One region of the Pseudoalteromonas sp. SWXJZ94C genome, then DNA from elsewhere that is predicted to be linked to it. Evidence: predicted binding sites of a transcription regulator. Region 1 holds the regulator's gene; the other holds the start of a gene.
The links. Region 1 encodes MetJ, which represses methionine synthesis genes. Its sites were predicted from a motif close to TAGACGTCTAGACGTCTA; they were not measured.

Region 1 (3,438 bases):
TTATCTCATTTATTTATTTTTTATTTTAATTATCCCCTTTCTTCTTCGTATCACTATTTTCTGCTTTTATTATGAGTATGCATAAACCTCTGCAGACAAACTGCATAATTGTCTCTATATTTTTAATTATCTAATTTTAACTACGTTGTTAAATGCAGCTAACATGAAGATAAATGTTTTAAAAGTAACGATTTAAGTCATTTAATATGGTTTATATTAAAGTCTCAACTGCGCGCTACATCAAAAATCACAACACGCTAAAAGTGCTTTTAAAACTATATTTTAGATGAATTTTTGCTCATGAAATGTTGCTGTGTTTTAGCTGTTTTTTAAAAAAACCTCTTAAAATCAATGCATCTAGCAGATAACAGGATAGATCTGATATTACTTGGAATTTAAAAATAATAAGGGTATCGTAACCCAGACAACACCTCTCACTTTAACTTAAATTGCAGGATACAATCGCGTTATGTCAGACTTTCGTGAACAAGCACTACATTATCATTCTCATCCCGTTCCAGGCAAAATCAGCATTGAGCTAACTAAGCCAGCTGAAACGGTTCAAGACTTAGCGTTAGCATATAGTCCAGGGGTTGCCGAACCTGTGCGTGAAATTGCCGCTGATCCTGCAAATGCTTACAAATATACCGGTAAAGGCAATATGGTTGCGGTAATTACCAATGGCACTGCCATTTTAGGGTTAGGTAATTTAGGTCCTCTTGCATCTAAGCCGGTAATGGAAGGTAAAGCTTTATTATTTAAACGTTTTGCGGGTCTAGATTCAATCGATATTGAAGTTAAGCACAAAACAACAGAAGATTTTATTAACACGGTTGCTAATATTGCCGACACATTCGGTGGTATTAACCTTGAAGATATTAAGGCGCCAGAGTGTTTTGAAATTGAAAAAGCACTCATTGAGCGCTGTAGTATTCCTGTTTTTCATGATGATCAACATGGCACTGCAATCGTTACCGCTGCGGGTATGTTAAATGCACTCGAAGTACAAGAAAAATCAATCGAAGATGCTACTATTGTATGCTTAGGTGCTGGTGCTGCGGCCGTTGCATGTATGGAGCTATTAATAAAGTGTGGCGCACTGCGTGAACACATTTACATGCTGGACCGCAAAGGAGTTATCCATACTCGCCGTGAAGATCTAAATGAGTATAAAAAATTATTTGCTAATAATACAGATAAACGCACATTACAAGATGTAATTGCAGATGCAGATGTATTCGTTGGTGTATCAGGTCCTAATTTATTAGGAGCTGAAGATTTAAAGCTTATGGCAGATAAGCCGGTTGTGTTTGCGTGCTCAAACCCTGATCCTGAAATTGATCCTGCACTTGCACACAGCGCACGCAATGATTTAATTATGGCGACAGGGCGTTCTGATTATCCAAATCAGGTTAATAATGTTTTGTGTTTCCCGTTTATTTTTCGTGGTGCGCTTGATGTACGCGCAAGTGCTATTAACGATGAAATGAAAATAGCAGCAGTAGAAGCTATTCGCAGCATTGCAAAAGAGCCTGTACCTGTTGAAGTGCTAAAAGCCGCTGGTGTAGATAAGCTAGAATTTGGTGCGCAGTATATTATTCCAAAACCAATGGACCCACGTTTATTACCACGCATAGCAAGAGCGGTTGCTCTTGCTGCTGTTGAATCTGGTGTAGCGCAAATTGAGTTGCCAGAAAACTATATGCAGTAAACCTATACAGTAGCGTTACACAGTAAAATTTAGTCATAAAAAAACCTCAGTAATTACTGAGGTTTTTTTGTTTTACTTTATCTATTTATTCGTCATCTAAAACAGGGACTTCTAACCCCATTTCTTGCATTATTTTTTTCACTTCTTCTGGTACTTTTTCTGCGTTATCTTTACGTAGGTCGTCGTCATTAGGTAACGGTTGACCTGTAAATGCATGTAAAAACGCTTCACATAATAACTCACTGTTTGTTGCATGACGCAGGTTATTAATTTGACGGCGAGTACGTTCGTCAGTTAATACCTTTAATACATTTAGTGGGATCGAAACGGTAATTTTCTTAACTTGTTCTGATTTTTTACCGTGTTCTGCGTATGGGTGAATATACTCACCATTCCATTTAGCCATAAGATGTATCGTTGCCTCAGATTATTAATTGCTCACACGGCATAAAAAGCGTGTGAATATGCGTGAAATTCTATCGATTTAAAAAAGATAGTCAAATACTTGTTGTTTAGCCATCTAGAGGTTTAAATGTTTTGACTTCTTAAATTGAATAAATTACTCTTTTAGACGTCTAAACATCCAAATTAATTAGGTGACGAATATGAGCGAAAAAAACAAAGCAACCATTGCAGTTCGTAGCGGTGTAGAAGCCGATAAACATCATGGAGCAGTGGTAGCACCAATTTATTTATCGACTACTTATTCGTTTGCCGACTTCGATACTAAGCGTGCATATGACTACGGTCGCAGTGGTAATCCTAATCGCGATATTTTAGCTGAGACGCTTGCAGAGCTCGAAGGTGGAGTGCGCGGCATAATTACAGCCACAGGTATGGCGGCTGTGCATTTAGCAACTCAGCTGCTTAATCACGATGATACATTAGTGATCCCACACGACTGCTACGGTGGAAGCTACCGTTTATTTACTTCGTTACAAAAACGTGGCTTGCTAAAGCTTGAAGTTTTAGATTTAACAAAGCCAGAAAGTCTTCAAAAAATATTAGCAATTAAACCAAAACTAATTTGGATCGAAACACCAAGTAATCCAGTGCTACGTTTAACTGACATAAAAGCAGTAACCGATATTGCAAAGCAATGCGGGGCATTAGTGGCTGCCGATAACACGTTCTTGTCGCCAGCCCTGCAAAACCCAATTAAGTTTGGTGTAGATATTGTGGTGCATTCAACCACTAAATATATTAATGGACATTCCGATGTTGTGGGCGGCGCTGTTATTACTGCAACACAAGAGCTTGGTGATGAGCTTGCTTGGTGGGCTAATAATATAGGTATTACAGGTGCTCCATTTGATAGTTATTTAACACTGCGTGGTTTACGTACTTTGAACGTGCGCCTAAGGCAGCACCAAGAAAATGCATTAGCAATCGCTAAATATCTTGAAAACTCTGAATTTGTTAGCCAAGTTTATTATCCTGGCCTTGAGTCGCATCCTCAACATGCACTCGCTAAAGCACAACAACTTGGCTTTGGTGGCATGGTTAGTTTTGATATTAAAGGCGACATAAACGATGCCGCAGCATTTTTAACAAGCTTACATGATTTTAGTTTGGCTGAATCACTTGGCGGGGTAGAGAGCTTAATTTGTCACCCTGCGACAATGACTCATGCAGCAATGGAGGAAAAAGCACGTTTAGAGGCGGGTGTTGGTGATACGTTGATTCGAATTTCGGTTGGTATTGAAGATATACAAGATTTACTCGCT
Region 2 (3,438 bases), on a different contig from region 1:
CTCACGTACACCGTAGTAAATGTAGTTACCGCTTGCATCATCGCGTGTTAAACCTTTAGAGCCATCCCAAATTGTTAAGTTTGAGCCAGCTAAATCGGCTGAGCCACCCATAAATTCTGGTAATAACGGACCAAATGCATTTAATGCATTTTGTGACGCTTTACGAGAAGCAGGATTTGCAGGGTTTGCTTGCAATTGCTCAATATACGCTTGAGATTTTTCAGCCCAATCACCAGGAAGCTCGTTATTAATACGACGCTTGTATTCAGCTGCAAGCTCTGGGTATGCTTTTGCGTATGCTGCAAACTTTTCGTCCCAGCTTGATTCAAGCTGTTGACCTTTTTCTTTGCTATCCCATTGTGCGTAAATATCATCAGGAATTTCGAAAGCATCGCCAGTCCAACCTAAAAATTCGCGAGATGCTTTAATTTCGTCATCACCTAGTGGTGCGCCATGACAATCGTGGCTACCTGACTTATTAGGTGAACCGTAACCAATAATTGTTTTACAACAAATAAGTGATGGCTTATCGGTAACGCTTTTAGCCTCTGCAATTGCAGCACTTACAGCGTCGCTGTCGTGGCCATCAACACCACTAACTACATGCCAACCGTACGCTTTAAAGCGAGCTGGCGTATCATCGGTAAACCAACCTTCTACTTCACCATCGATAGAGATACCGTTGTCATCCCAAAATGCAACAAGTTTACCCAGACCTAATGTGCCTGCAAGTGAACCTGCTTCATGAGAAATACCTTCCATAAGGCAGCCATCGCCCATAAATGCATAGGTAAAGTGATCAACAATATCGTGACCTTCACGGTTAAACTGTGCAGCAAGTGCTTTTTCGGCAATTGCCATACCTACGGCATTTGTGATCCCTTGACCTAATGGACCCGTAGTAGTTTCGATTCCTGGTGCATAACCATATTCTGGATGACCTGGTGTTTTAGAATGCATTTGACGGAAGTTTTTAATTTCGTCTAGTGGTAAATCATAACCACTTAGGTGCAATAGAGAATATATAAGCATTGAACCGTGGCCGTTCGATAATATAAATCGATCTCGGTCAGCCCACTCTGGATTTGTTGGGTTATGCTTTAGATAATCGCGCCATAATACTTCTGCGATATCAGCCATGCCCATAGGGGCTCCAGGGTGACCAGATTTGGCCTTTTGTACTGCGTCCATTGACAAGACGCGAATAGCATTTGCAAGTTCTTTGCGAGATGGCATGAATTCTCCTACCTTATATGTGTATTTGCGCGGGTATTTATGTAATCGTTTATGTAACCAAATATCTTGGATACTGCTATACATCCATTCTTACTTAATGTGGGGGCGGTGTGCAATTAAAAACCCCAGAAAAGGGAGCATTATGAATTTTTTTTGAGACCAGAACGACATTAGTAATTTTATTTAGACGTCTAGGCGTAAAAACACTATGCAATTAGTTTTGTTTTCGATAAAATACGCCCCTTAATTTTTTAGCGCTAATACCGACATTTGTGAAGCGCAATATTTGTGAGCAGAAATACAATGGCAAAACATTTATTTACTTCTGAATCAGTTTCTGAAGGTCATCCGGATAAAATCGCCGATCAAATCTCTGATGCGGTACTTGATGCAATCCTAGAGCAAGACTCTCAGGCTCGCGTAGCGTGTGAAACTTACGTGAAAACCGGTATGGTTATGGTTGGTGGTGAAATCACTACTAGCGCATGGGTTGATATCGAAGAAATTACACGTAAAACAATTCGTGACATTGGCTACACAAATTCAGACATGGGCTTTGATGCCGATTCATGTGCTATTTTAAACACTATTGGTAAACAGTCTCCAGACATTAACCAAGGTGTTGACCGTACTAGCCCAGAAGAACAAGGCGCTGGCGACCAAGGCTTAATGTTTGGTTACGCATGTAACGAAACAGAAGTACTAATGCCTGCCCCAATTACTTACTCACATCGTTTAGTACAGCGCCAAGCGCAAGTACGTAAAAGCGGCGAGCTTAACTGGTTACGCCCAGATGCAAAATCTCAAGTTACTTTTGCATACGAAAACGGCAAGCCAGTAGGTATTGATGCTGTTGTACTTTCTACTCAGCACAGCGAAGACATTTCGCAAAAAGATTTAGTAGAAGCTGTGATGGAAACAATCATTAAGCCGGTACTTCCTGCAGAACTTATTACAAGTGCAACTAAGTTTTTCATTAACCCAACAGGTCGCTTTGTTATTGGTGGACCAATGGGTGACTGTGGTTTAACTGGTCGTAAAATCATTGTAGATACATACGGTGGTATGGCTCGTCACGGTGGTGGTGCTTTCTCTGGTAAAGATCCATCAAAAGTTGACCGTTCTGCGGCATACGCTGCACGTTACGTTGCTAAAAACATTGTTGCTGCTGGTCTTGCTGACAAGTGTGAGCTACAAGTTTCTTACGCAATTGGTGTTGCAGAGCCTACTTCTATCAGCGTTGAAACGTTTGGTACAAGCAAGCTAGAAGAAAGCAGTTTAATTGAGCTTATTCGTGAACATTTTGACTTACGCCCTTACGGCTTAATTCAAATGCTTGATTTAGAGCGCCCTATCTACCTTCCTACAGCGGCTTACGGTCACTTTGGTCGCGACGAGTTCCCTTGGGAACGTACAGATAAAGCAGACGCACTTCGCGTAGCTGCTGGCCTTTAAGCCAATAATGTAATAATATAAAACGGCCCTTTTTAGGGCCGTTTTTACATCTGGAGTTTATTTGTAGTATTGTTCGTAAATAAAATAACTATAAAATCAACCTCGAATTCTTTTGTACTTTAGGTATATACTCATTTCATTATAAAGCTTGAGAGATAGTTAAATGACCGACAATTTTCGCGTTATATTTGCAGGGCTTGCAGATGACATTGATGCAAAAACAGCATGCACAACTTTAGCGCAACGGCTAAAAACCTCAGAAGAAAAAGTAACGCTTTTTTTTAAAGGTAAACCCTTATTTGCACCAAGCAATAAAGACAAAGCATTAAAACAAGCAAAATTACTTGTTGGTCTTGGCATAAAAAGTAAGCTTCAAGCTATCTCTAGTGCATCAAGCACAAATACCGAGCAAGCAAATAATCAACGCGATGAACGCATTTTTGATGCACTCGATTATATTACCAGCAGCTTAATTCGCCTTGAAGAAAAGCTAGAAGAATTAGAACAACGGCTTCCTGAAGCAGAGTCAAAAGCGCAAATAGAAAACAACGATGAATGGCAAGATGACGACCTGATGCTTGATGAAGAGCTTATTAGTGCACCTAAAAAGCGCAGTAATGTTCTTTTATATTCACTTATAGCCACGGTAGTAACACTGCTAATAGTATTGGCGGCATATTTAGCTTTTCCTAACTTATTTTCTTTTTAATTACCTAGCGAAGCACTAACATGAGCAATAAACGCGCA

Region 2: a site for MetJ is predicted at 1,421-1,438, ahead of metK (methionine adenosyltransferase). Genes of this name have one in related genera too.

What each region holds. Positions count from the first base shown of each region.
Region 1 covers NZ_JADYXF010000037.1:25,347-28,784, forward strand. Annotated here, with positions in the region: gene I6F65_RS15595 (malic enzyme-like NAD(P)-binding protein) at 470-1,711, shown strand; gene metJ (met regulon transcriptional regulator MetJ) at 1,797-2,117, opposite strand; gene metB (cystathionine gamma-synthase) at 2,317-3,438, shown strand, end outside.
Region 2 covers NZ_JADYXF010000016.1:64,427-67,864, forward strand. Annotated here, with positions in the region: gene tkt (transketolase) at 1-1,236, opposite strand, end outside; gene metK (methionine adenosyltransferase) at 1,540-2,691, shown strand; gene I6F65_RS08880 (hypothetical protein) at 2,855-3,400, shown strand; gene I6F65_RS08885 (5-formyltetrahydrofolate cyclo-ligase) at 3,421-3,438, shown strand, end outside.